Linked DNA regions of Tahibacter amnicola. The main gene of each other region encodes a partner of the protein of the gene in region 2 in a complex. Links are inferred from orthologs where the notes say so. Each region holds a gene or a part of one and is shown on either strand. Other genes may lie near its edges.

Region 1 (14,816 bases), 350 kb from region 2 along the record:
TGATCGTGTCGGTGCCCTGGTTGAGCGTCGCATTGACGGTGCCGCCAGCGATGGCGGTGCGGAAGGCGTTGGCGTCCGCGAGCGCGACCGAGACTGCCGGGATGGTGACGGCGGGAATCGTCGCATCATCCGCCATGCCGGGCGGCGTATTCGGCGCGTTGCTGGTCGCGACGTTGCCGATGATCACGCCGACCGCGCCATTCAACTGCGCGTTGTACGCCTTGCGCTTGAACGGGCAGCTGCCGCGATCAATGAAGGCGATCTTGCCGGCTACAGCCGCGGCGTTCGTAAACGGCGTCTGGCAGCCGTCGGTGAGCGTGCCGGTACCGCCGGGTGGTTCGGTCGCGGTGGACGCGTCATCCACGGCAACGACGTCTGCCGTGAGGCCGCTGGGCGGAGGGGCGGTGCCGAACGACGCGCTGCCCACGATCTTGTAACCGGCAATCCCTGCGGGGGCGTTGACAAACAGAGGGCCAGCCACGCCCGGGTCCACCGAGTTGGCAGTGGCGATGACCTTGCGGCCTGAGCCGGGGCTACCGCTGATGAAGTAGGTGTCCGCTGCGTTGCCCGCGGACGTGACCACGATCATGCCGGACAGTGTCGCGTTGTCCGAAGCCTCGGCGCTGGCGTCCCAGGGCAGGCCGAAGTTGGAACCGAGCGACATGTTGATGACGTCCAGCCGATCGGACAGGTCATCGTCATTGTTCGGGTCGGTGGCATGGTCGATGGCCTCGACGGTGACGTTGGTACTGCCGCCGCAACCGAAGACACGGATGCCGTAGAGGCTGGCGCGCGGCGCGACGCCCGGGCCGATCTTCATGCCGGCGAAATCAGCTGTGGTATCCCACGGGCCGCCGTAGGCGGCGTTGGCCATGGTGACGCCGAAGCCGGCGGCACTGCCCGCCACGTGGGTACCGTGGCCGTTGCAGTCCATCGGATCCGGATCGGGTGCCGGGGTGTTGCTGCCGGTGTAGGCGTCGCCGACGAGGTCGATACCGCCGATGACTTTGGCGGTCGGGAAGATCGGATTGCCGCCGATCTGGTCGGTGATGATGGTGCGGTCGTTAGCCTGGTAATCGGCCAGAAGGCCCGTTCCGCCGAAATCCGGGTGCTGGTAGTCAAGGCCCGTATCGATGATGCCGATGCGAATGCCTTCGCCCTTCACGCCGGCCACGTTTACCGGGGTGCCTTCCCATAGCACCGGCGATCCGAGGAACGGCACGCTGGTCTGGTGAGTCAGGGTGTGACGCGGAAGGAACTCCACGCGCTTCACGCCGGCCATTTTTCGCACGGTGTCCATTTCCGACACGGGCATGCGAACGGCGATGCCGTTCAGCACGCGACCGACGCGGAACAGCTCGGTGGCGCGTACGCCACTGGCCAAGAGCCGGGTCGAGAATTCGCTCTGCTGTGATTTGATGCGTGCGGCTGCGGCGCGGGATGCGGCACCGGCCGCGCTCTGTGCGAGGACGCCACCACCGGCGCGCTGCAGCGCCTGCGCATAGTCGAAGACAGCGGGATCACCGTTAAGCACGATGATGACGCTCGCCATACCTTCGGCATCGATCAACGAATCCTCTGCCAAGGGCGCGACGGTGGCGACCTGTGGACTGGGCCCAATTCCTGCATTCACGGACGGTGTTACTGCTCCAAGCGCCAGTACAACGGACGCTGTGAGCACCGAATATTTCGGACTACGCAACATGAAAACCCCCGAGCAGATGCCAAGTGGTGAGAGTCGCGCTGGCGAGTCAGCGCGACCTGCTTTGGTACGGTGGAAATGCTCGGAAGTCAATGCGGCGCCGCACCAATCTAGGGCAGAACCCTTGCGCTTGCGGTTGAATCCGTCATGACAGAATCCCATATCCGTGCGCGAAGGGATGCGATGCGTAAGCGGCTTCCGACCGGCCATGACTTCCGTCATGGGGTCGCGATGCAGCGCCACCGGCGCTTTTCCGGGCGCGCCGAAATGCGTCGCGGGTGCGGTGGGCTACAAAACTTTTCAGCTTCACAGGTTGCCGTTTGTGCTAATTTGAACGTGCAGGTTTTCCCCCGACAGTGCGGAGGTCGTTATGCGACCGAATAAGCTGCAGTTGTCTCTCCTGGCCTTTGCGTGCTCCTTCCCGCTGCTGGCCACAGCGCAGGCCCCGACGTCCTCGGACAAGACGCCGGCCTCCTCCGCCGCCACGGAAGCGGCCCTAGCCGTCACCGACCTTGACCTCTACCAGCGCGGATTGCAGCTGGAAATCGACGCTTTGCGCCTTGCCCAGCAGCGATTGATGGCTGCGCGCGAAGCCCGTGATGATGTGTCGGAAAGTTCCGCTTTGCAGCCGGTGCTGACAAGGCAATATGAGCGCAATGCGGCAAAAGCGCTCAATGTGGAATTGCGTCACTATCGCGATATCAAGCGCCGCTTCGGTGACATCCTCGTCCTGGGCGAGTACATCGACCAGCTCAATGCGCAGATGGAGCAGCTGCACCAGACCGGACTTTCGGCCAAGCAGCGCGCCGACCAGCGCAAGGCATTGGAAGAGGCGCGGGCCAAGGCGGTTGATCCGTATGCTCTGCTTGACGTAGCACTGCGCGATGCGCTCAAGCAGCGCGCCGATGCGCTGGTCCGCCTGCGTATCAGCAATCGCGATCTGGTTCAGGAAATGACCAGTCGGTGAGTGATCCGTAAGACCCGGGGGAAGCGCCGGAGCGATCCGGCGCACCCTGGGGCGCGTCCGGCCGGCGCTGCCGCGCGGCGATGCAGGACGATTTCCGCTAAAAAACCTGTCAGATCTGACAGTCAGGCGGCGCGCCGCAATCCCTGCTGCAACCCGCTGGGCAGACGCACGCTGGCCGCGACCGGCAAATGGTCGGAGAAGGCCTGGGGCAGGGTCCACACGCTGTCGACTTCCAGTTCCTCGGTCACGAGGATGTGGTCGATCGCGCGGCGCGGACGCCAGCTGGGGAAGGTCGGTGGGGGTGCTATGGGCGGGGTCAGCCGTGTGCGCCGGTAGAGCTCGCGCAGCTCGACACTGTCGGCGGCGCAGTTGAGATCACCCATCAGTACGGCATAGGGAACGTCCTGCAGCAGTTCGGCGATGAAGCCGAGCTGGCGCATGCGCGCCTCGGGGCCGAGCGACAGGTGCGAGATGACCACGCACAGCGCGTCGCGGCCCTCGCCGAAGCGCGCCAGCAGCGCACCGCGGCCCGGGATGCGGCCGGGCAGGGGATGGTCGATCACTTCGTTGGGTTCGATGCGGCTGATCAGCCCGTTGGCCGACTGGGCCAGGCGCGAGACGCGCCGGTTGGGCTGGTGGCTCCAGTAGGGGAAGCCCGCCGCCTCGGCGATGTACTGGGTCTGGTTGAGGAAGCCCGAGCGCAGGGTGCCGGCATCGGCCTCCTGCAGGCCGACCACGTCGAATTCGCTCAGGGAGCGGGCCAGCGCCTCGAGATTGGCGCGTTTGCCGGGGTGAGGCAGCCAGCTGCGGGTGACGTAGTCCCGGTAACGGCCCACGCTCGCGCCCGCGACGATGTTGCAACTCAGAAGCCGCAACCGGCCGTTGTCCTTGCTTGCGGGTGCCGCTTCGGTCGAGAGGGCCATGCGCGGAGCCTAGTCCGGTGGCGCGCCGACCCGCAAGCGCGGGTCGTAACATCTGGTCAACCGCGGCGCCCGATGGGCGCCGCGGTTGGACGGGCTTACTTGCCGCCCTTCCTGGCGGCCAGTTCCTTGTCGACCAGCCACAGCACCAGCTCGACCATCTCGGCGTAGCCGCCGGCCGCAGCGGCGGTCACGCGGTACTTGCCGTTGACCACGATCGAGGGCGTGCCGTCGATCTTGTACTGGCGGACGCGTTCCTGGTCCTTGGTGATGCGGCCTTCGACGACGAAGGAGTCGGCAGTGGCGAGCACGGCCTTCGGATCGGCGCCGAGCTGGCCGTAGAACTGGGCGATGTCTTCCATCGAGGCCATCGGCTTGCGGTCACGGTGGAGCGCATCGAACAGGGCCTGGTGGGTCTTGTCGAGGATGCCCAGCGATTCGGCGGCGTAGTACGCGCGGGCGTACGGCACCCAGCTGGGATTGAAGATCGCCGGGATGTAGCTGAACTGCGCATCCTTGGGCAGCTTGGCCTTGATCTCGTCGGCCTGCTGCTGGAAGTGCGCGCAGTGCGGGCAGGCGTAGGAGAACACTTCGACCACCTCGACCTTGGCGCCCGAGGTCGTCGCCACCGGCGGATCGATCACGAAGTAGTGGGTCTCGGCCTTCCAGTCGGTCTTGGCGGCGGCTTTTTCTTCCGCGGCGCCGCAGGCGGTCACGGTCACAAGGCCCATCAACAGCACGAAAACACGCTTCAACATACGAGGGTCTCCAGGACGAAATCCTTAGCGGCCGGCGCTTTCTTTCTGCACCAGGTACAACACCACGGCTTCGACTTTCTCGTCGCTGCCGGCCGAGCGGGGTTCAACGCGGTACTTGCCGTTGACGATGATGGTGGGCGTGCCGCCGATCTGGGCCTGCTTGATGTAGGCGTCGGCCTGCTTCATTTTCGTATTGATCGAGAACGAGCTGGAGGTTGCCAGGAAATCGGCCGCCTTGACGCCGTACTGTTCGTAGTACTTGGCGACGTCTTCCATCGTCGGTGGCGGGCTCTTGGGCTTGCGGTCCGGCGTCAGCAGGGCGAGCGGGCCGTTCTTCCACACGGCATCGAACATCGGGTCGTGGGCCTTTTCGGCAACGCCCAGGGCTTCGGCGGTGAAATAGGCGCGCTGGAACAGCGGCCACTGCTCGGCGGTGTTCCACGAGGCCGGCACGTAGCGCACCGTCACGTTGGGGGGCAGGTGGCTCTTGAGGGTCTTCATGTGCGGGGCGAACCGCAGGCAGGCCGGGCAGCCGTAGGAGAAGACTTCCGTCACTTCGATCTTGTCACCGCTGACCGGCAGGGCCGGCTCGATGACGCTGTAATGCTCACCCTCTTTCCACGGACCATCCTGGGCGAGGGCTACCGGGGCGAGAACGAGGCCGGCAACGGCAAGGGCGAAACGCTGGAACATCCGGAACTCCTGCGAAGAGGCCGCCAGGGCGGCACGGCGTGATGACTTTGCCGGGTCCGGAGGTTAAGCCGGGAAACCCGGCGCCGGTATCGGCGCAGGACACAGACACGCCAAACCGGTACTGGTTCGCGCTGAACGCCGCGGTGTTGGCGCGGCGTTCAGCGTGCGAAACGTCAATGCTTGGCGTCGGCGTGGCCGGCGGGGGCCGCGTCGGCGTGCTCGACCGTATGCAGGCCCTCGGCATAGGACGCCACGGCGTTGATGTCCTGTTCCGACAGGCGCTTGGCGATGTCCGGCATGATCAGGGCACGATCATCGGTGCCCCAGGTGGTGCCGCTCTTCCATTCCTTGAGCTTGGCGACGACGTAGTCGGTCCACTGGCCGCTCAGCTGGGCGTAGCCCGCACCCGAATTGCCGCGGCCGGCCGGGCCGTGGCAGGCCATGCAGGCCGGCACGCCCAGGGCGGTGTCACCGGTGCGCCACAGCTGCTCACCGCGCGCCTTGAGGGCCTGGTCGCCGTTGCCCGGCACTGCACGCTTGCTGGCGAAGTAGGCGCCGAGGTCGGCCATGTCCTGTTCGGACAACGGGGCGGCAAAACCGGCCATCACCGGATTGACGCGCTTGTTCGATTTGAACAGCGCGAGCTGGCGGGCGATGTAGTCGGCCTGCTGGCCGGCGATCTTGGGGTACTGCTTGTCGGACGAATTGCCGTCCGGGCCATGGCAGGCGCCGCACGCGGCGGCCTTGGTCTCGCCGGCCTTGGCATCGCCCACCAGGGCGTGGCCGGCCGTCTCTGCGTGGACCGAAAACGCGGCGAGCAAGCCCGCCAGAGCAACTACGCGCCGAAAACTCATTACACTCGACTCCAAAATCTGCTGGTAATCCGGCCGGCCCCGACCGCGGCGACGCCGCGGGGGCGGAAAATCGCCGGATTGTACCAGCGCCCCCTGACGGTCAAACGCGCCCGCCGCGACCGCCCCGCAACGAGCATCCCGATGTCCGAAAACCTGTTTCGCCGCGCCCAGTTCCAGCTGGCGGCGCATGAACTCCGCCAGCTTCCGGCCGACCGCGGCGCGGAGATCGCCTTTGCCGGCCGCTCCAACGCCGGCAAGTCCAGCGCGCTCAACACGCTGTGCGACCAGACGGGGCTGGCGCGCACCTCCAAGACGCCGGGCCGCACCCAGCAGCTGGTGGTCTTCACCCTCGATGCCGACCGCCGGCTCATCGACCTTCCCGGCTACGGCTACGCCAAGGTGCCCGAGGCGCTGCGCGACCACTGGCGCAAGGTGATCGACCAATACCTGAGCGACCGCCAGTCCCTGCGCGGCGTGGTGCTGATCATGGACAGCCGCCATCCGCTCAAGGATTTCGACCGGATGATGCTGACGTTCTGCCGCGACATCGGCCTGCCGTGCCACGTGCTCATGACCAAGGTCGACAAACTCTCGCGCGGCGAAGCGGCGCGCACGCTGCAGCAGACGCGCAAGGAAATGGGATTGCTGTGTCCTGACGCCACTGCGCAACTGTTCTCGTCGCTGCACAAGATTGGCGTGGACGAGGCGCGGGCCACGCTGGCGCAGTGGCTGAATGCGGAACCGGCGGAGCCGGACGCCTCGTAGTGCGAGGCGCGGGACCAAAAGAGATCGTCCGGAAGACGGACAAAAAAATAGTCGCGACAAGATCGACTTGGGTTCTCGGGCCAGAGCCCTTGTCGATCTTGCCGCGACGTTGGTGGCGATTGGCACTCATCCCGGTGCGTCTCGCTGGGTGTAAGACTACGGATCAGTAATCGCACCGGCTTGCACGATTTCACCGCGTCGGTGCCGATTTCTGGATAGTTGATCGTGACTTTCGGCCTACGCCGACGTACGTAGCCGCGGATCGAGCCAGGCGCGAAGACCATCCACCAGCGTATTGGCCACGATGACCAGCGCCCCGGCGATCACCACGACACCCATCACGAGGGTGTAGTCGCGATTGAGCGCGCCCTGCACGAAATAGCGCCCCATCCCGGGAATGCCAAAGACGTGTTCCACCACCGCCGAGCCGGTGATGACTGCGATCAGGGCAGGACTGAGCCAGGCCGTTACCGGTAGCAACGCCGCCGGCAGCGCGTGAACGAGCAGGAGCCGGGCCCGCCCGATGCCGCGTCCGCGGGCCGCGCGGACCCATTCGCTGCCCAGGGCCTCGCACACGCCGGCGCGCGTGAGGCGTGCGCACCAGGCCAGGTTGGGCAGCATCAGTGCCACGATCGGCAACACCCGGTAGCGCCAGTCGCCGGCGACCCATCCGCCGGCCGGCAGCCATTTCAGCGTGACCGCGAACAGGAGGATCAGGATCGGTGCCAGCACGAACTTCGGCAATGCGCTGAGTGTCGCCGTCAACGCCATCAGCAGGCGATCGAGACGGCCGCCTTCGTGCGCGGCCGCGAATACGCCGATGGGTACACCCAGCAGCAGCGCCAGCAGCAGCGCGGCGCCACCCAGGCCTGCCGATACGGGCAGGCTCGCCGCGATCAGGGCATTGACGGTGAAGTCGGGGTATTGGAACGAGGGACCCAGGTCGCCGCGGGCGAGATCGCCGAGATAGGCCAGGTACTGCCGCGACAGCGGCTGATCGAGCCGGTAGCGTGCCGCCAGCTGGGCTTGCACTGCCGGCGGTGCAGCCTTCTCCGTGTCGAACGGACCGCCCGGCGCGGCGTGGAGCAGGGCAAAACACAGCGTCACCAGCAACCACAGGGTCAACAGGCCGCCGGCCAGGCGCGTCGCGAAAAGCCCCAGCCAGCGCATCACGGCGCCTCCCCGTCGCGCCAGCGCATCCAGCGCGTGGCGTGGTGATCGAGCGGGTTGCCTGCAAAACCCTCCAGGCGGTCATCGACCAGATGCTTGGACGAATAGAAGTACAAGGGCACCACGGCGTGCGCCGAAAGCACACGCGCCTCGGCGGCAGTCAGCAGCGCGGTTCGCTCGGTGCCGTCAGGCAGGAGGGCGGCGCGCGTCAGCGCGGCGTCGAATTCGGGATCGGCAAAGCCCGTGGTATTGAGCGGATTGTCCGGTCCGGAAAACGTCGCGAGGAAATCCAGCGGATCGTTCACGTCGGCGATCCAGCCGCCACGGAACACCTGGGTGATCACGCGTGCGCGCCGGTTTTGCACGAACACTTTCCACTCCTCGTTGCGCAGGCGCACCTGGGCACCGAGCGTCTGCCGCCACATGGCCGCGACGGCCAGGGCGAGCTTCCGGTGCAGGGTGGATGTGTTGTAGCGGATCTCCAGCTGTGCCGGCCGATCGGCCGAGTAACCCGCGGCAGCGTAGCGCTCCCGCGCCCGCGCGACGCGGGCCGCCGGGGTCAGCTGCGCCATCGGTAGCACGGGTGCCGCATGCCCGCGCGTGCCCGGCGGAACGATGCCAAACGCCGGTTGTTCACCCAGGCCGGTGATGTGGCGGGTGAGGATGTCGCGGTCCACCGCCAGGACGAGTGCTTCGCGCAGGGCCGGATTGTCGCGGAACGGCTCGCGCGTGAGGTTCAGTCCGAACCAGAAGCTGCCGACATAGGGGCTGATGCGCAGGCGCTCGCCGAACTGGGCGCGCAGCACGGGCAAGGGCTTGGGCGGCACCGTCTCGGTGATGTGCACGTCGCCGGCGAGAAACCGCTGCAGCTCGCTTCCGGCATCCTCGGTCACCACATAGCGGACGCGCGCGATGGCGACGTCTGTCGCGGCGTGGAAAAAAGTATTTTTCTCCATCTCGACGCTGGCATGCGGCGTCCAGCCCGAAAGCCGGTACGCACCGTTGCCGACCAGCCTGCCGGGGCGCGTGTGTTCCACGCCGTGGACGGCGATCGCGGGCAGGTACACAGGCATGGCGATCGGCAGGGCCAGGCGATCGAGCAACGGGACTGGTTCGTCGAGATTGATGTGCAGCGTGTGCGCATCCACCGCGGTCACGCCCAACGACTCGGGCGCGGCCTCGCCGCGCAGAATGGCCGAGGCATTGGCGATCGGCCGCAGCAGCTGCGCCATCGGAGCGGCGGTCTGCGGCGTCACTGCGCGGCGCAGGCTGGCGACGAAATCCTGCGCCGTCAACGCTTCACCGTTGGACCAGCACAGTTCGTCGCGCAGGCGGAACTGCCACTGGCGACCATCGTCTGAGACTCGCCAGGATCGCGCGGCACCGGCGATGATGGCGCCGTCGGCACCTTCGGTGACCAGTCCCTCGTACAGATCGCGCAGCAGGTTGCCGCAGGCCACCTCCTGGCAGCGGTGGACGTCGAGGGTGGCCGGTTCCGGTCCGTTTCCGCGAATCAGTTCGCGTGAACTCGCCGCCGGCGATAACGTCAGCAGCACAGTGAACACAAGGGTGGGCAGTCGCATGCGGGGCAGTTTTTCGGTTATACCAAAGTCGCGCAAGCCTCCCCTTTGAATTGTCCGGCCCGCCCCCAACTCGGCCCGCCTAGAACCAGCACTCGAAAAAAGGCAGACACGCATGTCCGGTCCCAGCGCCGTCAAGGAAGTCCCCGTTACGCGCCGCGAGCAGCTGGTGGAGTACATCGCCGAGGGCGCGCGGCCGTCCGCGCAATGGCGCATCGGCACCGAGCACGAGAAATTCGGTTTCCGCCTGGACGACCTGCGGCCACCCCCCTATGAGGGCGAGCGCGGTATCGGCGCGCTGCTGCAGGGGCTCACGCGCTTTGGCTGGGCGCCGGTCACCGAAAAGGGCACGTTGATTGCGCTCAGTCGGGGTGATGCGTCGATCACGCTGGAGCCTGCCGGCCAGCTCGAACTCTCCGGCGCGCCGCTGGAAACGATTCACGACACCTGCTGCGAGGTGGCCTGCCATCTGCGCGAGGTGAAGGCCGTCGCCGACGAACTGGGCGTGGGCTTTCTCGGCATGGGCTTTAACCCAAAGTGGAAACGTGAAGAAATGCCGTGGATGCCCAAGGGGCGCTACGCCATCATGCGGCGCTACATGCCCCTCAAGGGCGGCCTGGGTCTGGACATGATGACCCGCACCTGCACCGTGCAGGTGAACCTCGATTTCGGAAGTGAAGCCGACATGGTGAAGAAATTCCGCGTTTCGCTGGCGCTGCAGCCCATCGCGACTGCGCTCTTCGCCGATTCGCCCTTCACCGACGGCAAGCCCAACGGATTCCAGAGCTTCCGTTCCAACGTGTGGACCGACACCGATCCGGACCGCACCGGCATGCTCGACTTCGTGTTCGAAGACGGCTTCGGCTACGAGCGCTATGTCGACTATTTGCTCGATGTGCCCATGTATTTCAGCTATCGCGACGGTGAATACGTCGACCTGGCCGGCCAGTCATTCAAGCGCTTCCTCGATGGCAAGCTGGAAGCCCTGCCTGGTGCGGTACCCACGCTCAAGGATTGGGCCGATCACATGACCACGGCCTTCCCCGAGGTGCGCCTGAAGCGATACCTGGAAATGCGCGGCGCCGACGGCGGCCCCTGGAACCGTCTGTGCGCGCTGCCGGCGCTGTGGGTCGGCCTGCTGTACGACGACGCCGCGCTGGATGCCGCGTGGGATCTGGTCAAGGACTTCACGCTCGCCGAACGCCACGCCCTGCGCGACGGGGTGCCGCGGCACGGATTCAAGTTGCCGTTCCGCCAGGGAACGGTGCGTGAGCTGGCGCTGGAAACCCTGAAGATCGCCGGCCACGGCCTCGCCCGCCGCGCCCGCCGCAATGGCTCGGGTGCCGACGAAGCCGTCTTCCTTGAACCGCTGATCGAGTTTGCGCAGGCGAATCAGACGCCCGCAGAGCGGAAGCTCGAACTCTTTCACGGCAAATGGCAGGGGAATATTGATCGGGTGTTCAAGGAGTTCGCGTACTGACGGACGGGCCACCTTGCTCTCGCAGGTGGGCTGAAGCCCGACATCGCCAGGCGCAGAACCGTCTTTGCGTAGGTTGGCGCTGAGCGCAGCGAAGCCCGACATCGCCCGGCGTCATGGTGTGCGGGGGGCGTCGAAAGGCCAAGTCGTTTCGCTCGTCCTGCGCCCAACCGACTCCTCGCGTCTTGCGGTTCTGTAGGTTGGCGCTCAGCGCCAACCTACAGAAGGCGGGCCGGGCGGCGTTGTCATGGCCAATGCAGTCCCTGCCCAGCCTGCCGGCGCCTCGGCTCCCGTTCTAACCATCCGCTATTGGCACCACCCCCTTCACCGCTGACACTGCATGCTGCGCTGCATCATGGGATGGGAACGTCTGCTATGGGTCAGTCAGTGTCTGTCGAAGGTGGGGCCGGCTTGCGTGCGGTGGATTTCCCCAAGGTGGATCAGCCTCTGCGGGAGGACGTGAAGCGAATTGGCGCCCTGGTCGGGGAAATCCTGGCTGACCAGCTCGGGCCGGAATTCCTGGCGGAAGTCGAGCGGGTGCGGGCGGCGGCGATCGGGCGGCGGGAGGCGGGGGCGCCGGTGGAGGCGCTGGCGGATCTGCTGGCGCAGACGCAGCACCGGGCGGCGGATCTGGCGCGGGCGTTCTCGACCTATTTCCAGGCCATCAATGTGGCCGAGCGTGTACACCGGATCCGACGGCGGCGCGACTACGAGCGCGCCGGAGCCGAGCCCCAGCCGGGCGGACTGCGCGCCGTGATCGGCGCACTTCTGCGCGAGGGCGTGAGCGCCGAGGACCTGGCGCAGTTGCTGGGGCGCATGCGGGTCGAGCCGGTCTTCACGGCGCATCCGACCGAAGCGGTGCGTCGATCGCTGCTGGACAAGGAGCAGGCGCTGGTACAGGCGTTGATTGCGGATATCGACCGGCAACGCACGCCGGCCGAGCGACGCGCAGACCAGGAGCGCATGCGCCTGGCGCTAACGGCCGGGTGGCAGACCGCGGATGCGGCGAGCGAGCGGCCGACGGTCGCCGACGAAACCGAGCATGTGAGCTATTTCCTGGCTGACGTGCTGTACGCGGTGGTGCCGGTGTTCTACGAAGTCCTGCGCGACGTGCTGGACGAAGCGGGTCAGCCGGCAATTCCCCTGTCCACGCTGCTGCGGTTCGGCACCTGGGTGGGCGGTGACATGGACGGCAATCCCAACGTGGGTGCCGACACCATCGCGGCGACACTGGCGGCGCAGCGGGCACAGGTGATCGCGGCGTACCGGCGCGAGGTGTCGCAGCTGGAGCGCCTGTTGAGCCAATCCGGCTCCCGCGTGGCGGTCGATCCGGCAATCCTGCAACGACTAGCGGACTATCGCGAGCGCCTGCCACGAGCAGCCGCGCGGCAGAAGTCGCGCTATGCGGACATGCCCTATCGCCTGTTGCTGGAATTGATTGCCGCCCGGCTGGCCGCTACCGCGGCTGAACGCGAGGGGGGCTACGCGGATGTGGCGGAGTTCCGCGGCGATATCGCGCTGGTGGCCGACAGCCTGCTCACCCACGGCGGACGTCATGCCGGGTGGCTGGCGGTGCAGCGCCTGCTGCTGCGGATCGACACCTTCGGATTTCACCTGGCGACGCTGGATCTGCGCCAGGAGTCGAGCGTGCACGAGGCAGCGGTTGGCCGGATCCTCCAGGACGACGACTGGACGGCGCGCCCACTGGACGAGCGTCGCACGCGGCTGGTGCAGCGGCTGCAGGGCGACGGCGGCGCGCTGGCCCCGTTGGATGACCCCTGCCTTGCGGTGTTCCGCACCGTCGCCCAGGCGCAGCAGCGTTACGGTGCGGCGGCCATCGGGCCCTACATCATCAGCATGAACCGCAGCGCGGTCGACGTGCTCTCGGTGCTGGTGCTGGCGCAAATCGCGGGCTGCGTCGACGCCCAGAGGGTCGTTCCGCTGGATGTCGCGCCGTTGTTTGAAACGGTCGCCGATCTGCAGGCCGCGCCGGATGTCCTGGCCGAACTCTTCGCTGATCCGGTGTACCGGGCACACCTGGCGCGACGTGGCGACCGGCAGATCGTCATGCTGGGCTATTCGGACAGCGCCAAGGATGGGGGATTGTTCGCCTCGCGCTGGGCGTTGCAGCGGACCCAGGTGATCCTGACCGAACTGGCGCGCCGCACCGGCGTGCGTATCGCATTCTTTCACGGCCGCGGCGGTTCGATCAGCCGCGGCGGCGGCAAGACTGAACGTGCGGTGGTGGCCGCGCCGCGCGGTTCGGTGGATGGATTCCTGCGCCTGACCGAGCAGGGTGAAGTCATCCATCGCAAGTACGGCATCAAGGCGATTGCGCTACGCAACCTGGAGCAAACAACCGGCGCCGTGTTGCGGGCTTCGCTGCGGCCGCGCCCGCCGGAGCCGCGCGAGACCGCCTGGCGCGAAATGGCCTCCACCATGGCCGAAGCGGCACGGCTGCACTACCGGGCCCTGGTGCACGAGACGGAAGGCTTTGCCGACTATTTCCGTGCAGCAACGCCCATCGACGTGATCGAGCGGTTGCGCATCGGTTCGCGGCCGCCGCGCCGCGGCGGGGCCGGCGGCATCGACCGGTTGCGCGCCATTCCCTGGGTATTTGCCTGGTCGCAGAACCGCGCGGGGCTGACGGCCTGGTATGGCGTGGGAACCGGACTGTGTCGCGGAATCGAACGGTACGGCCGCGACGCCCTGCGTGAAATGGCGGCGGACTGGCCCTTCTTCGCCACGCTGATCGACGACATCGAGATGGTGCTGGCCAAGTGCGACATGGCGATCTACGCCCGCTATTCCCTGCTCGCCGGTCCGCTGCATGCGGTGTTCCATCCGCCGATCGCGGCGGAGTTCGAGCGCACGCGCCAGGCAGTGCTGGATCTCAAACAATCCGACACGCTGCTGGCGGGCGACCGGCGCCTGCGGGAATCCATCCGACTGCGCAATCCCTACGTCGATCCCATCAGCCTGTTGCAGGTGGATCTGCTGGCGAAATGGCGCGCTGCCGAGCGGCCGGAAGGCGATCTGTTCCAGGCTCTGGCGGCGACCGTCAACGGCATCGCCGCCGGCGTACAGAACACCGGCTGATTCCGCATGACAGAAACGACAACGGCGCCGTCCGGGGACGGCGCCGTGTTGCACGGATGAGGTCTACTCGCCGCTGACGGCGATCCGGGCCAACTGGAAGAACACGTCGGTGTTGTCGATCGTGCCACCGAACCGCATCGCGCCGCGGCCGTAGGCCGAGAGCGGAATGTCGGTCGCCGTGTGCACGGCCTGGTCGCCCGGCACCTGGCCGGTGATCAGGAATCCGGTGCCCTGGTTGCGCACGTTGGGGTTGGCCGGGGACTGCGACGGCGGGAACGGCTGCTGCGAATCCTTGGTCGGGAATGCGGTCGGCAGCCAGGTCTCGTAGCGGTCGGCGTTCGCACCGTAGCCGATCAGCATCTTGTGATCGACGACGGTGGAGACCGGGTAGCCGTCCTCTGCCAGGGTGTACTTCGGAAACTTCGCATCATCGTATACGCCGACCACGCTCTGGCCGCCGTCCAGCTTGGTCTGCAGCTGCGCGGCAGTGGCGGTGGCCGCACCGATAATCGCGGCGCCAGAGCACTCGTGATCTGCGGTGACGATCACCAGGGTGTCGGGATGTTCGCGGGCGAAGCGCTGCGCCACCGCGACGGCGCGGTCGAACTCGAGCACTTCGAGGATCCAGCGGTCCGTATCCATCAGATGCGACTGCTTGTCGATCGACGCCGCTTCGATCATGGCGACAAAACCCTTGGGATTCTTCGACAGCACCTGCAGGGCGCGATCGGTCATCTCGTCGAGCATGGGTTGGTCGGGAAAACCGAAGGCGTCGACGACGCTGCGGTCGCCGCGGCGGCCGTTGATCTTGTCGAAAGCGACATTCATGTT
Region 2 (14,687 bases):
CGTTCGGACAAACCGGCGGGTATCGGCACATTGAGCGTGCGTCGCAGCTGCAGTTCAAAACCGAGCGTGCGGGCGTGGTGTCCGGCGCAACCGCTGCATTCGCGGCGATGCGCGACCATCTCCAGTGATTCGCGGCGCGGTTCGGCACCGAGCAGGCGGCGGTATTCGAGGCAGTTCATGCGCTGGCCTCGCTCGCATCGCCCGCCAGCAGCGACTTCAGTTTCTGCCGCGCGCGGAAAAGCTGGGTCATCACCGCGGCGGTTCCAAGGCCCAGCTCGCCGGCGATCTCCTCGCAGGAGAACCCGCCCAGGACCTGCAGCAGCAGGGGTTCGCGGTACTTTGGTTCGAGCTTGAGCATGGCCGCGCGTACCACCGAATCCTCGCCGACCTGCTCGGGCCCCAGCAGATCCGGGTCGTCCAGCTCCAGCTCGGTGATATCGGTGGTTTCCAGTTGCTTGCGTTCGTACAGCCGCGCGTGTTCGCGGCGGAGGATCGTGATCAGCCAGGCCTTGGCCGAACCGGTATCGCGCAACGCATCCAGGGAACGCCAGGCGCGCATGAAGGTTTCCTGCGCGAGGTCCTGGGCCAGGGCGGAGTCGCCGCACAGCCAGTGCGCATACCGGTAGAGATCACCGGTATGGGCGCGGACCAGGGCATCGAATTGGCGTTGTCGGCTGCTCACGGCGCTATAGACCCGGGATCCGTCCAGTGTCTTTCACGAAGTGTCGCCGATCCTTCCGGTGGCGGCGACAGGGGATGCGGCAGCCCGCCGGGATTACTTGATCCGGCCCAGAATGCCGTCGAGCTCTTCCAGGCTGTGGTAGCGGATTACCAGCTTGCCGCGCCCGCCGCGGCCGTGGGCGATGGCCACGCGCGCCCCGATGCGCTCGGACAGGTCGCGCTCGAGCGACTCGATGTTCGGATCGCGCGGGGGGCCGGCCAGTTTCGGCTTGAACTTCGGCTCCGTCTGGGCAACACGGGCGGCTTCTTCCAGCTCGCGCACGGACCAGCCGTGCTCGGCTGCCTGTCGCGCCAAGCCGATGGCCAGGGCTTCGGGCAGGGTCAGCAGCGCGCGGGCGTGTCCCATGTCGAGCTTGCGCTGTTCCAGGAACCCCTTGATCTCGGCCGGCAGCTCCATCAGGCGCAGCAGGTTGGAAACGGCGGCGCGCGAGCGGCCGACGGCGTCGGCCACCTGCTGGTGGGTGAGGTCGAACTCGTCAATCAGGCGCTTGAGCGACTGGGCTTCTTCCAGCGGCGTCAGTTCTTCGCGCTGGATGTTCTCGATCAGGGCGATGGCCACGACCGTGCGGTCGTCGACTTCCCGCACCAGGGCGGGAATCTCGGCCAGGCCCGCCAGCTGCGTGGCACGCCAGCGGCGCTCACCGGCGATCAGCTCGAACCGGTCGCCCTCGGCGCGGACCACGATGGGCTCGATTACACCCTGGGCCTTGATCGATGCGGCCAGTTCTTCCAGGCGCTCCGGGTCCATTGCCTGGCGCGGCTGGTACTTGCCGGGAAAAATCCTGCCGACCGGGATCTGGCGCAGTTCGCCCTGGGCTTCCACCGGTTCCGATGACTCGGGTTCCAGGCTGCCCAGCAGCGCATCCAGTCCGCGGCCCAGGCCTCGTTTCTTCGCAGCCGACATCGACGTTCCCTCAGTTCGGATGGGCGGCGGCCGCAGCCCCGCGTTCCAGGCGCAGCATTTCGCCGGCGAGACCCAGGTAGGCGATCGCGCCGCGCGATTCGCGGTCGTAGAGATTGATCGGCTTGCCGTGGCTGGGGGCCTCGGCCAGGCGGATATTGCGCGGGATGATCGAACGCAACACCTTGTCGCCGAAATGCTTGTTCAGCTGCGCCGACACCTCGTTGGCGAGGTTGTTGCGCACGTCGTACATGGTGCGCAGGAGACCGTCGATCTCCAGCCGGGGATTGAGCCGGCGCCGCACGGCGTCGATCGTGTCGCGCAGGCTGGCCAGGCCTTCCAGCGCGAAGTACTCGCATTGCACCGGAATCAGCACGCCATGGGCGGCCGTCAGCGCATTGATGGTGAGCAGATGCAGGGTCGGCGGGCAGTCGATCAGGATGGTGTGGTACTTGTCGCCCAGCTTGGCCAGCTGTTCCTTCAGGCGCGATTCGCGCGCCAGCGCTTCCATCAGCTTGAGCTCGGCGGCGGTCAGGTCAGAGCTTCCGGGCAGGAGGTCGAAACCGGCTTCGGTGGGGACGATGGCGCGTTCGATGGGAACTTCGTCCAGCAGCACTTCGTAGCCATTGGGCTTGGCATGGCGCTTGTCCACGCCGGAGCCCATGGTGGCATTGCCCTGCGGATCGAGGTCGATCAGGAGGATCTTGCGCCGGGTCTCGGCCAGCGCCGCGGCAAGATTGACCGCGGTGGTGGTCTTGCCGACTCCGCCTTTCTGGTTCGTGATGGCAATGATGCGCGTCATGTCAAAACCGGTTGTTGTCACAGTTGTCGAGCACTTCCCTATCCGCAAAACCAATGCCGGCACCGGGCACGTCGGGAGCGACGTCGCCATGCCGGCTTCCCCTGTGGGCGGATCCGGGCGTGCACCGCACCGAACACGACCCCGCGGCGCGGGCCATGCCCACAGCCGGGATGCAGCCGGATCGATCGCCGGGGCGATCCATCCTACCAGCCGGGCGCCTCCGCGCCTCGGCCACCGTTCTCACGAACGGGTTCAGCCCGCGGCCGCCGTGCGGCGCCGCAGTTCCACCAGATGGCGCTCGGCGTCCAGGCCGGGCACCTGCAGTGCATGGATCGTGCGGACCTCGAACGCTGCCGGGATACCGGCCAGTTCTTCCGGATCGACCTTTCCCTTCATCGCCAACCAGGTGCCGTCCGCGGCCAGCAGATGGCCGCCCCAGGTCAGCATGTCCGCCAGCGTCGCGAAGGCCCGCGCCGTGATGCAGTCAAACGTCCCGGGCACCGCTTCGACGCGTGACTCCAGCACGCGTACGTTTTCCAGCTTCAGCGACCGCGCCGCCTCGCGCAGGAAGCGGGTCTTCTTGCCGTTGGAATCCACTACCGTCACCGCACGCTCCGGCGCGACGATCGCCAGGGGAATTCCCGGAAGGCCCGCTCCGCTGCCCAGGTCTGCCAGCGTTGCCCCGCGGACGTGCGGCACGATCGCCAGGGAATCGAGCAGGTGACGCGTCACCATTTCGCCCGGATCGCGCACGGCGGTCAGGTTGTAGGTGGCATTCCAGCGGGACAGTAGCGTCACGTACTCGAGCAAGCGATCCACCACCGCCACCTCGAAAACGAGGCCGAGCGCGGACAGACCGCTGTCGAGCCTGGCGCGCAGGCGGTCGCGTTCGCTCATGGGTAAGGGTCAATCCGCACTTGCAGGGCCGGCAAGTATCCGGGCGGCGCTGCGCAAAATCCAGTCACAGAACGAAAAAGCCCGCCGGAGCGGGCTCTGGAACAGGGGCGGGGCGGCTGTCAGACCAGATGCAGCTGCACCCGGGTCACGACGACACCGCGATCGCGCAGGTTGTCGTTGAGGGCGCGCTTGAGCCGGGCGTTGCGCAGGTCGAAGGACTCGTGGGCCGGTGCATCGACGTCACGCATCGCATTGAGGGCCCGGATGCGGATCAGTTCGTCGGCGCGGTCGATCATCGTGTCGGCGCGCTCGGGGTCGAGCACCTGCCAGTACAGCTGGCCCTTGAGCTGGCGCGGCGTGCCGTCGAGCACGATCTGTTCATTCACCGCCAGCTCGCAACCGGTCAGGGGAATCCGGTGGACCACGCGCTCGACCAGCGGAACGACGACATGGGTACCGGGCTTGAGCGTCCGGGCGTGTCCGTCGAAACGGCGCAAGGTGTAGACCGTGCCTTCCGGAATGCGCTTGACCGAGAGAAAGGCCAGGAGGGCGAGGACACAGAAGAGAGCGAAGATCGTATTCGGCGACATAATTACCTCTTTTTTCAAGAGGTTGAGTGCGATTGCTGAGGTGGGATCCCGGATTTTCGGCCAGTCAAATGATTTGGCCGAGGTTAATTATTCCTTAACGTTCTGAAACTTTCACTGAACGATTTCGCAAACGTCACGGAACCACGTCACATTTCTTGCGAATCCAGGCGTTTGCGGCGCGTTTGAGCAGTGTCTGGCGGCAGAAGCCACGGTGTCGTGACGCGTTCCGCCAATTTCACGCGGTGCTAACCGGCGAACGTAAAAAAGCGCTACATCCGTCTCAGGATGGTGCGGATCAGGCCGTCAGACGGAAGCGCGCGGCCAGCAGGGCTTTCGTCTGCGCGTGCCGGGGCGATGTCAGTACCTCGGCGGCCGGACCACATTCGACCAGTTCGCCCTGGTGCAGCACGCCGACACGGTCGGCGAAACGTGCCGCCAGGTGCAGGTCGTGCGTGATCATCAGCAGGGCCAGCCCGCGCTCGCGCTGCAAGGACTGGAACACCGCAAGGATCTGCTTCTGCACGCTCATATCCAGCGCGCTGGTGGCTTCGTCCAGGACCAGGCAGTGCGGTCGGCAGGCCAGCGCGCGGGCGATGGCCACTCGCTGGCGCTGGCCCCCGGACAAGGCGTGCGGGTGCCGCGTCGCGAGGGCCGGGTCCATCCCCACCGCCTGCAGCAAGGCAGCGACGGTGTCGCTTTCGCCGGACCGCCCGTGCTGCATCATGCGTAGCGGCTCGGCGACGATCGCGCCCACCCGCCAGCGCGGATCGAGCGAGGCGTAGGGGTCCTGGAACACCATCTGGACCTGCTGCCGCATTGCCGTCCAGCCGGGCCGGCCGCCCAGGTCCAGCCGCTGTCCCTGTACCTCGATCACGCCGCGGTCGGCGCGCGTCAACCCGAGCAGGCAGCGCGCGAGCGTCGACTTGCCCGAACCGGATTCGCCCACGATGGCGAGTGTTTCGCCCGCGGCGACGTGGAGGGCGACATCGCGCAGCACCGCGCGCCGCCGGCGCGACAGCAGGCCACCCTCCGGATAGGAGGCACTCAGCTGCTGGATGCGTAGCACGATGGCAGAAGTGGCGGTGACGTGCGATTCCCGCTCCGGTATGCCGCCTTCCAGGAGCGCGCGCGTCTGCGTGGCCGTGGGGGCGGCGAAAACCGACCGCACGGGACCCTGCTCGACGATGCGGCCCTGTGCCATCACCGCCACGCGATCGGCCAGGCCCTGCGCCAGATCGATATCGTGAGTGACGAACAGAAGCGCCAGGCCGAGCTCCCGTCGCAACCGCTGAAGCAGTGCGACGACCTGCGCCTGCACCGTGGCATCCAGGGCACTGGTGGCCTCGTCAGCGATCAGCAGGCGCGGCCGTGCCGCCAGCGCCAGCGCGATCATCACACGTTGCCGCTGGCCGCCCGAGAGTGCGTGCGGATACGCCCGCAGACGATCTGCGGGCCGATCGATACCCACCTGCGCGAGGAGCCCGGCCGCCTGGAGTGCGGCCGCACGCCGGTCGAGTCCCTGGCTGATGCGGATGATCTCCACCAGCTGCGCGCCGACCCGGCGCAGCGGATGCAGGCTGGCCAGCGCGTCCTGCCATACCATCGCCATGCCGTTCCGCCGCGCAGCGAGCCACTCGGGCGAGTCGGCGGCGCGAAGTGGCGTGCCGGCGAACGCGATGTGGCCCGACCAGCGCGCCTGGGGCGGCAGGAGTCCGAGCACCGCCGTGCTGGTAAGGCTCTTGCCTGAACCCGATGCCCCTACCAGGGCCAGGCATTCGCCCGGTGCGAGCGCGATGTCGACCTGATCGACCGCCGGACGCGCCTGCCCCGGCAGGTGGATCGTCAGGCCGCGCACGTCGAGCAGCGCAGTCATCGCAGGCCGCTGCGCGGATCGAGCCGGCGGCGCAGCGCCTCGCCGAGCATCTGGCACGCCAACAGGGTCGTTACCAGTGCGACCGCCGGTGCCATCAGGCACCAGGGCGCGGTATCCATTTCCTGGCTGCCGTCGAACAGCATGGCGCCCCAGCTGGCGCCGGGTTCATCCACGGAGAGGCCCAGAAAGCCCAGGAAGGACTCGATCAGGATCGCATTGGGCACGCCCAGGCTCAGGTAGACCAGCGCCAGGCCCAGCACATTCGGAACGATATGCCGCAGCAGGATCCAGCGGGCTGGCGCGCCCACCAGGCGAGCCGCATCGACGAACGCCAGCTGGCGCAGGCGCGCGGCCTCCGCGCGCACGACGCGTGCCAGGTCCATCCAGACGTAGCCGCCGATCGCCGCCAGCAGGAGCACCAGCGATCGTTCGAACACCGTCAGCAGCAGGATGACGATCAGCAGGAACGGCAGCGCCGCGGCGACGTCGAGCAGGCGCATCAGGACGCGGTCGACCCACCCGCCGAAGTAGCCCGCCACGGCGCCGTAGCCGAGCCCGAGTACCAGGGCCAGCGCACTGGCCACGCCGCCGATCAGGAGCGACACGCGACCGCCGATGCACAGCCGGACAAACACGTCGCGACCGATGGCATCGGTGCCCAGCCAATGGCCGTGGGCGATGCCGGGCGGCACGGAAAGATTTTCCCAGTCGGTGAAATCGGCCGAATACGGCCGCAGCCAGGGCCCCACGACACACAGGACGACCAGCGCCGCCAGCGTGACGGCGCTGGCCACCCCCTCGCGATCCCGCAAGCGGGGTGACACGGCCGCCGGCGTCGCCGGCTCAGTGCCGGTCGCGGTATCCATCACGGCCGGCGCAGGCCGGGCGGTCAGCCATGCGGGAACAGGGCGGCGAAGTCGACGCTGCGCAGCGGCCGCGGTTCGCCCAGGTAGTTGCCCTGGGCGTAGTCCGCACCGGATACACGCAGCGCTTCGAGTGTCGAGAAACTGTCGACGTGCTCGCCGATGACCTTGAGCTTGAGCGACTGCGCCAGCTGCGTGATCGATCCGACCATCTTGCGATCCAGGTCGCTGCCCGGCATGCCCTGGACGAAGCTGCCCTCGACCTTGACGAAGTCCACCGGCAGGTGGCGCAGGTGGGTGAAGCTGGAAAAGCCGGTGCCGAAATCATCGAGCGCGAAGCGGCAGCCGAGCTTTTTCAGCGCGGCGATGAACTTGCGCGCCACGTGCAGGCTGGTCAGTTCCGACGTCTCGGTGATCTCGAATACCAGTTGCCGCGCCGGAACGCCGGAGGTGCGGATCGCCGCTTCCATCAGCTTGAGCGAGTCCGGATCGGCCAGCGTCATGTTCGACAGGTTGATATGGAAGGCGACCGGCGCCTTCACATCGCGCACGCCGGCCAGGTACCGCAGCAGGCGATTCAATACCCACAGATCCAGCTTGGGCATCATGCCGACGCGTTCGGCCAGCGGCACGAAGACGCCGGGCGAGATCAGCTGCCCGTCCTTGCCGACCATGCGGATCAGGATCTCGAACAGGTACTCCTGGCCCTGGGTGCCCGCGCCGTTCACGCGCCAGCCCTGGCGCTGCACCACGGCCGTCTCGCGCTGCGGCAGGGCGGCGATCGGGACGATCGGCTGCACCAGCAGGATGATGCGTTCCTGCTCCATGGCATGGCGCAGGCGTTCGGTCCAGCCGGCCTCGATCTCGCGTGCGATCCGCGCGTCGTGCTCGCCGACGTAGATTTCGGTCTGGTCACGGCCGCGCTGCTTGGCCGTGCGGCAGGCCAGGCGCGAGTGTTCCACCACGTACTCGGCCGACGGTGTTTCGCGGCTGATCACCGCGACGCCGATCGACGCCGTGATCGGCCGCCGCACGCCGCCGGATTCGTACTGGCACTGGTGCAGCAGCTCGCGGAAGCTGTCGGCCAGCGGAAAAAGATTTTCCAGCTGCACGGCGGACAGCATCAGGGCCAGCCGGTCGCCCTCGATACGAGCGAGCACGTCGTGTTCGCGCAGGCGCTTGCCCAGCACGCTGGCGATCTCCACGAGCAGCTTTTCACTCGCGCTGATACCGGCGGAGTCCACGATCGCCGAGAAGCGGTCGAGGTCGATGTAGAGGATGGCCGAATACCCGCCTGCTTCGCGCCGGCGCTGCAGTTCCTGCGCGACCTGGTGGGTGAAGTGGCGGGCATTGACCAGGCCGGTGAGCTTGTCGTGGGTGAGTTCCCAGCGCAGGCTCTCGGCGCTCTTGCGTTCGGAGATATCGCGGAACACCACGACCGAGCCTTCGCGCCGGTTCTGTATTGCCAGCGGCAGTACCGAACATTCGACGGTCATGCCGCTGCGGTCATGGCGCCAGAAGACGGTCTCGTGGCCCTTGAGCGTCTCGCCGTTGGCGTAGGCCTGGGCCAGGCGCGATTCGCTCGCGTCGATGGCGCTGCCGTCCTCGTCGGCGAAATGGATCGCCTCGTGCGCCGGACGGCCGATCAGGAGCTCTTCCTCCCCATGGCCGAGAAGGCGCAGGGCCGTCGGATTGACGAAGGTGATCACGCCGCGCTGGTCCACGCCGTAAACGCCGTCCCCGACGGAGCCGAGGATGCCATCCAGGCGCTGGCGCTCGGCTTCTACCGACTTCTGCATCTGGATCTGGCGCGAAAGGGTTTTCACGCGCGCAAGGAACAGTTCCTTGGCCTCGTTCTTGAACATGCACTCGATCGCGCCGGCATCCAGGCTCTTGACGATGATGTCTTCGCGATAGGTGCCGGTGATCACCGCGATCACGGGCGCGCCCGGCAGCTGGGCGATGCGGCGGCACAGCTCGTCGCCGTTACCGTCCGGCAGGAAGTAGTCGACGATCGCCAGGTCAAAGGCTTCGTTCTGCGCCAGTTCGCTCGCCTCGGCGAGGGTGCCGGCCGTCAGGACCGAGTAGCCCTGGCGCTCGAGCAGCTGCTGGTAGGCCAGCCGTATACTTTGGGAATCATCCACGAACAGGATGCGGATGCCCTGCGACGGCACCTGGGCCGGAGCCGGTGCGGCCGCGGTCAGGCGGGCGGCTTCCGGTACCAGATGTTGCAGGGCGCCGGGGATCTTGCCGAACTGGGTCCACAGCACGGCGGCGGCGCGGCCGCGTCGCTTGATCCAGGTGGCGACCTCCGGATTGTGCTCATGCACCATCAGCAGCACGGGCAACTGCGCCAGCGCCTCGCTGGCGAGCGTGTCCAGGAGGGCGTTGCTCTCGGCCGTAGGACGTGCAGGCAGGCCGGCGATCAGCACGCCGTATTCCTGCTTCATTTCTTTCGAACGCTGCAGGTGATCGACCGCATCGGGGTACGCGGTCAGCTCGCTGCGGGCAGCGAGGCCAGCGGCGGCGAGAGTACGCTTGAGCAGATGGCTCAGCGTCGTGGAACGTTCGACGACCAGAATGCCGGACAAGGTTAGATTTCCTGCTGGGACCGCGCGCGCAGCGCGAACCTCATGTCCGTGCTGCACCCCCGTGGCGGCCGCGCAATTCGACCAGCTCGGCCAAGGCATTTCAAGTGCGCCAGCCTCGCTATTCCGGCCTTATTCCGATAGCCGGGCCAATCGGTGTGTAGTACGGAAAAGGAATCGGAAAACCGTCAGGTCGCGTGCCCGCGCGGCATGCCGTCGCGGCGGCGGTCCGTCTGCCCCGCGATCCGCTACGCTTGTCGGATGGCCGCGTGACGGCCCGAATCGATCCGTGGATCTCAGGAACTCTGCACATGCCCTATCCCGCCATCCGTCCGCGCCGCATGCGCCGCGATGCCTTTTCCCGAGCGCTGATGCGCGAAACCCGCCTGACCAGTGCCGACCTGATCCTGCCGGTGTTCGTCTGCGAGGGCGACAACACGCGCGAGGCGATTGCGTCGATGCCCGGCGTCGAACGGGTCAGTATCGACCTGCTGCTGGGCCTGGCGCGCCAGGCCCACGACCTGGGGATTCCGGCGCTGGCCCTGTTTCCGGTGACGCCGGCTTCCGCCAAGAGCCTGGATGCGGCCGAGGCCTGGAACCCTGACGGCCTGGCCCAGCGGGCGGTCCGGGCACTCAAGCAGGCTCTACCGGAGCTGGGCGTGATCACCGACGTGGCGCTGGACCCCTTCACCACGCACGGCCAGGACGGTCTGATCGACGAGAGCGGCTATGTGGTCAATGACCAGACGGTAGCCGCCCTGGTGAAGCAGGCGCTGTCGCATGCCCAGGCCGGGGCCGACGTCGTCGCGCCTTCGGACATGATGGACGGACGGGTCGGGGCGATCCGGCAGGCCCTGGAGGCCGCCGGCCACGTCCATACGCGGATCCTCGCCTATTCGGCCAAGTACGCTTCCAGCTTCTACGGCCCGTTCCGTGATGCGGTCGGTTCGGCCGGCAACCTGGGCAAGGGCAACAAGTACACCTACCAGATGGATCCGGCTAACAGCGACGAAGCCTTGCGCGAGGTCGCGCTGGACCTGGAGGAAGGCGCCGACATGGTGATGGTCAAGCCCGGCCTTCCCTACCTGGATATCGTGCGACGCGTGAAAGATCGCTTCGGCGCGCCGACTTTCGTGTATCAGGTCAGCGGCGAGTACGCGATGCTCAAGGCGGCCAGCCAGAACGGCTGGATCAGCGAAGAAGCCTGTGTGCTGGAGGCCCTGACCAGCATCAAGCGCGCCGGCGCGGATGCGATCCTCACCTACTATGCCCTGGATGCGGCGCGCTGGCTCAAGCGCTAATGCGCCAAAAGGAGGCGGTGCAGCGCACCGCCTCCGAAAAGTTACCTACTTCTTTATTTCTTGCTTGTGTGATGCGAGCGCAGCCGCCAGGCCCGGGATGCGATCGGCCCCTTCCGGTACGCTGGTGCTGGAACCGGCGAGGTCTGAGCCGACCGGTTCGGCGCGTCCACCCAGGCATTGCGACAGGAAACCTTCGGCAATCGCATTGAAGGCCTTGCGGTTCTCCGGGCGGTTGAACCCATGGCCTTCGTCCGGGAACAGCACGTACGTCACGGGGATGTTCTTCTGCTTCATGGCCTGCACGATCTGGTCCGCCTCGGCCTGCTTGACGCGCGGATCATTGGCACCCTGGCCGATCAGCAGCGGCTTCTTGATCTGGCCGGCCCGCGTGAGCGGCGAGCGCTCGGTCAGGAGCTTTTTGCCCTCCTCGGTGCGCGGGTCGCCCACGCGCTGGGCGATCTGCTCGAAGAAGCTCGCCCAGTACGGCGGGATCGTGCTGAGCAGGGTATTGAGATTGGACGGTCCGACGATGTCGACGCCGCAGGCGAAGGTATCCGGCGTGAAGGTCAGGCCCACCAGCGTGGCGTAGCCACCGTAGCTGCCGCCCATGATCGCGACCTTGTCCTTCTGGGTGACGCCCGACTTCACTGCCCAGTCGACGGCGTCGAGCAGGTCGTCGTGCATGGTTTTGGCCCACTGCCGGTCGCCGGCGGCGATGAAGTTCTTCCCGAAGCCCGTGGAGGAGCGAAAGTTCACGTTGAGCACCGCATAGCCGCGATTGGCCAGCCACTGGGCCCAGGCGCTGTAGCCATAGCTGTCGCGCGACCACGGGCCGCCATGGACGAAGAGCACCATCGGCACCGGTGAATCGGCCTTGCCGTCCGCATTCGGGTCGGCGGCCCTGGGCAGGCTGAGGTAGCTGACCAGAGTCTTGCCGTCGCGTGCGGTGATTTCCTGTGGCCACATGGGCACCAGGGGCTTGCCTTCCAGCGCGGGGCGCGCAGAGAAGAGCTTGGTCAGCGTCCCCTCGCCGCCCTCCTTGCGGTCATAGCGGTAGTACACGGCCGGCACCTCGGCGGCCGAGTACGCCACGATCCAGGTCTTGTCGTCGAGCGTTCGCGAATTGATGCCGAAGGTGCCCTTGCCCAGCTGTCCGAGGCGGGTGATATCCGCCTTGATCGCCGGGTCGACCACCTGCCATTCCTCGCGCAGGTATTCCACGTTCACGGCCTGCGCAAGGCCGGTCTTCGGGTGGCGCAGCAGGTTGCCGGCGTCGGCGCGCTTGTCCTCCAGCAGCAGGGTCTTCTTGCCGCTGGCGGTATCGATCGCGTAGTACGCCGCGGTGTCGCGGCCGCGCGAATCGAGCATGTACTGGATCTTTCCGTCACTGCTGTAGCCGGCGTGGGACGTGGTCATGCCGTCGGCGAAGGGGATGTCCTCGACCTTTTTCCAGCCCTTGCCGTCGGGCGCCAGGACATCAGTGCCACCATCCTTGCGCGAGCGGGTCGCGCCGCGCACGGTGAAATCGTCGTCGGTGCGGTATTCGGCGATCTCCTGCTCGTTCTTGGCGACCAGCTCGCGCTTGCCGCTGGACAGCTCCACCTTGTAAAGGTCATGCCAGGCCGGATCGCGGTCGTTCATGCTGACCAGGACGTGATCCGGATGGCGCGGGCTCACCGCGTTCACGGCGGCCTTGGTCTTCGGGAAGGGCGAGAGGTCCTTGCTCGCGCCGGTCTTGACGTCGGTGGCGAACAGGTGGAAATCCTCGTCGCCACCGGTATCGCGCACATACAGCAGCGTGTCGCTGCGGTAGCTCCAGAAGTAGTCGCGGATGCCGCGGGCCTTGTCGTCCGTGACTGCGCGGCCCTTGGTCGGATCCTCCGACGGTGCCACCCAGATATTGAGTACGCCATCGCGGGGCGCGACCCAGCTCAGGTACTTCCCGTCCGGGCTCATCTGCACGTTGACGCGCTCGGGATTGCCGAACAAGGCCTCGCGGCTGATCAGCTCGACCGCGTCGCCGGATGCCGGCGCCGCCGCCGGTGCGCTCCAGGCGACCGGGGATGAGAGACTGACGAAAAGGGCCGAATACAGCAGGGTGCGCGCACAACGCATGATCCAACTCCATGGCTCAAAGGAGCGCCCATTCCATCGTGGTGCTGCCGTGCCGAACAGGCCCGATCGTCACTGTGCCGAAAGTGCCGGAGCTCGGCGCGGTCATCGCGACGGCGCGCTAAAATGCGCCCACGCCGCCGGAGAACACCCATGACCGATACCCCGCACCGCCACGCCGTCTTCGGCCATCCGATCGCCCATTCGCTGTCGCCGAAGATCCACGCGGCATTCGGTATGCAGACCGGCATTCCGCTGCGCTACGACGCCATTGATGCACCGCCGGAAACCTTCTCCGACCGGCTGTTCGCCTACCGCCAGTCGGGCGGCGGCGGTGCCAATGTCACCCTTCCCCTCAAGGGACAGGCGTACGGACTGTGCGTCGAACATTCGCCCTACGCGGCGCGCACCGGCGTGGTGAACACCCTGGAACCCCTCGATGGCGGCGGCTGGCGCGGCCATAACACCGACGGTCCCGGTCTGGTCACGGATCTGGCGGAACGCCACCACGTGGACCTGCGCGAGCGCGACGTGCTGCTTCTGGGGGCTGGCGGCGCTGCGCAGGGGGTGGCCTATGCCCTGCTCGATGCCGGCATCCACGCCCTGACCATCACCAACCGGCATCCGGAACGCGCCGACGCCCTCGCCGACCGCATCGGCAAGCCGGGCCGGGTGCATGTGCGGTACTGGAAGGACCTGGCGGTGAGCGGATCCTGGGACCTGGTCATCAACGCCACGGCGGCCGGCGTCCAGGGCGAAGGCATCGACCTGCCGTTTGCCATCCTCGCGCCGCGCGCCGTCTGCTACGACCTCTCCTACGGCAAGAACGCGACCACCTTCCTGGCCTGGGCGCAGGCGGCCGGTGCCGCGCGCTGCATGGACGGCCTGGGCATGCTGGTCGAGCAGGCCGCCGAAGCCTTTGCCATCTGGCACGGCAAGCGGCCCGATACGGTCGAGATCTACGATCAGCTGCGCGGGCGCCCGGTCGCCGCATGAGCCATCTGGTTTTCGACCACGCGCGCGATCGCTACGAATGCCGTAGCGGCTGCGGCGCCTGCTGCATTGCCCTGTCCATTTCATCGCCCATCCCCGGCATGCCCGGGGGCAAGCCGGCCGGCGTGCGTTGCGTACAGCTGAGCGATGACAACCTCTGCCGCATCTTCGGGCAGCCCGAGCGCCCGGAGGTGTGTGGGCGGTTAAGGCCGGAGCCGGTGATGTGTGGCGACAGTCAGGCGCACGCCCTGCGGTGGATATCTGAACTGGAAAACCTTACCGCCCCAGGACATATTACCTAACAGAGAAGGCGGCATTAGGCATTTATGTAGAGGCCTTCGGTCTCCGGCACATGCTCGTTAAGCAATACACTATCGATACCGACCACACCATCGGCGTGGGCAAGGACCAGTGTGCATGAACTTCAACGTTAGCATCGTCGATCAGCAGGTACGTGGCCTGGCGGATCGCCTCCGTACCCAACTAGAAGATGAAATGGGCAAGAAACTCGACGACACCGCCGCACGATCAGCGGCGTTCGTCGTGCTTTGCGTCAAGACCCTGCTGGATCTCACGGACATCGAGGCAATTGAATGTCTGACAGAGGGTGGTAACGACTTCGGAGTCGATGCGATTGAAGTCGGCGATACGATTGAAGGTGAGTTTCTTATTACACTGTTCCAATGCAAGTACAGGCATGCAGACCTGGAAGGAAATAGCAACTTCCCTGAAAACGGCGTTGACAAGGCGGTAAAGGCTGTACGTGCATTGTTCAATCCCCAGGCGCCCGTGAATCTGAATCCTCGCCTGCAAGCTCGAATCGAAGAGGTTCGGTCGTTAATAACGGACGGCATTATTCCTAGAGTTAGGTACCTTCTGTGCAACAACGGGTTGCCTTGGAAACGCCCCGAAGCGCAGAACGTGATCGACAGAGAGAACTTTCCCCCGCAGAGCGTACATTTTGAGCACGTCAATCACGACGTCTTGATTAGCATCCTTCAAGCAACGCAGGCGGTGAAGGACACC

What was found.
Region 1: the proteins of N4264_RS02205 (region 2) and N4264_RS00680 are in contact, whole or in part, in a cryo-EM structure (PDB 8Z21), measured with the Escherichia coli proteins. The link is inferred for Tahibacter amnicola from one-to-one orthologs.

What each region holds. Positions count from the first base shown.
Region 1 is NZ_CP104694.1:180,277-195,092, reverse strand. Bases 5,864-8,862 are described here. They hold N4264_RS00680 (ABC transporter permease subunit), read right to left. Parts: upstream 7,830-8,862; coding sequence 6,897-7,829; downstream 5,864-6,896. Other genes in these bases: N4264_RS00675 (peptide ABC transporter substrate-binding protein), read right to left, coding at 7,829-8,862; yihA (ribosome biogenesis GTP-binding protein YihA/YsxC), read left to right, coding at 6,036-6,659; N4264_RS00690 (c-type cytochrome), read right to left, coding at 5,864-5,894. Also shown: N4264_RS00715 (S8 family serine peptidase), read right to left, coding at 1-1,633; N4264_RS00710 (hypothetical protein), read left to right, coding at 2,073-2,669; N4264_RS00705 (endonuclease/exonuclease/phosphatase family protein), read right to left, coding at 2,792-3,592; N4264_RS00700 (thiol:disulfide interchange protein DsbA/DsbL), read right to left, coding at 3,688-4,347; N4264_RS00695 (thiol:disulfide interchange protein DsbA/DsbL), read right to left, coding at 4,372-5,040; more of N4264_RS00690, read right to left, coding at 5,214-5,863; more of N4264_RS00675, read right to left, coding at 8,863-9,412; N4264_RS00670 (glutamate--cysteine ligase), read left to right, coding at 9,525-10,889; ppc (phosphoenolpyruvate carboxylase), read left to right, coding at 11,262-13,985; N4264_RS00660 (alkaline phosphatase), read right to left, coding at 14,049-14,816. UniProt on the Escherichia coli protein: Part of the ABC transporter complex OppABCDF involved in the uptake of oligopeptides and of the ABC transporter complex MppA-OppBCDF involved in the uptake of the cell wall murein tripeptide L-alanyl-gamma-D-glutamyl-meso-diaminopimelate.
Region 2 is NZ_CP104694.1:527,533-542,219, forward strand. What follows is about bases 4,736-7,605. They hold N4264_RS02205 (ABC transporter permease), read right to left. Parts: upstream 6,671-7,605; coding sequence 5,801-6,670; downstream 4,736-5,800. Other genes in these bases: nikE (nickel ABC transporter ATP-binding protein NikE), read right to left, coding at 4,736-5,804; N4264_RS02210 (EAL domain-containing protein), read right to left, coding at 6,694-7,605. In the rest of the region: N4264_RS02170 (DUF3379 family protein), read right to left, coding at 1-179; N4264_RS02175 (sigma-70 family RNA polymerase sigma factor), read right to left, coding at 176-709; N4264_RS02180 (ParB/RepB/Spo0J family partition protein), read right to left, coding at 776-1,645; N4264_RS02185 (ParA family protein), read right to left, coding at 1,656-2,444; 16S rRNA (guanine(527)-N(7))-methyltransferase RsmG, read right to left, coding at 2,697-3,341; N4264_RS02195 (SPFH domain-containing protein), read right to left, coding at 3,461-3,931; more of nikE, read right to left, coding at 4,227-4,735; more of N4264_RS02210, read right to left, coding at 7,606-9,258; hemB (porphobilinogen synthase), read left to right, coding at 9,567-10,556; N4264_RS02220 (S9 family peptidase), read right to left, coding at 10,602-12,671; aroE (shikimate dehydrogenase), read left to right, coding at 12,822-13,664; N4264_RS02230 (YkgJ family cysteine cluster protein), read left to right, coding at 13,661-13,963; N4264_RS02235 (AIPR family protein), read left to right, coding at 14,079-14,687. UniProt on the Escherichia coli protein: Part of the ABC transporter complex OppABCDF involved in the uptake of oligopeptides and of the ABC transporter complex MppA-OppBCDF involved in the uptake of the cell wall murein tripeptide L-alanyl-gamma-D-glutamyl-meso-diaminopimelate.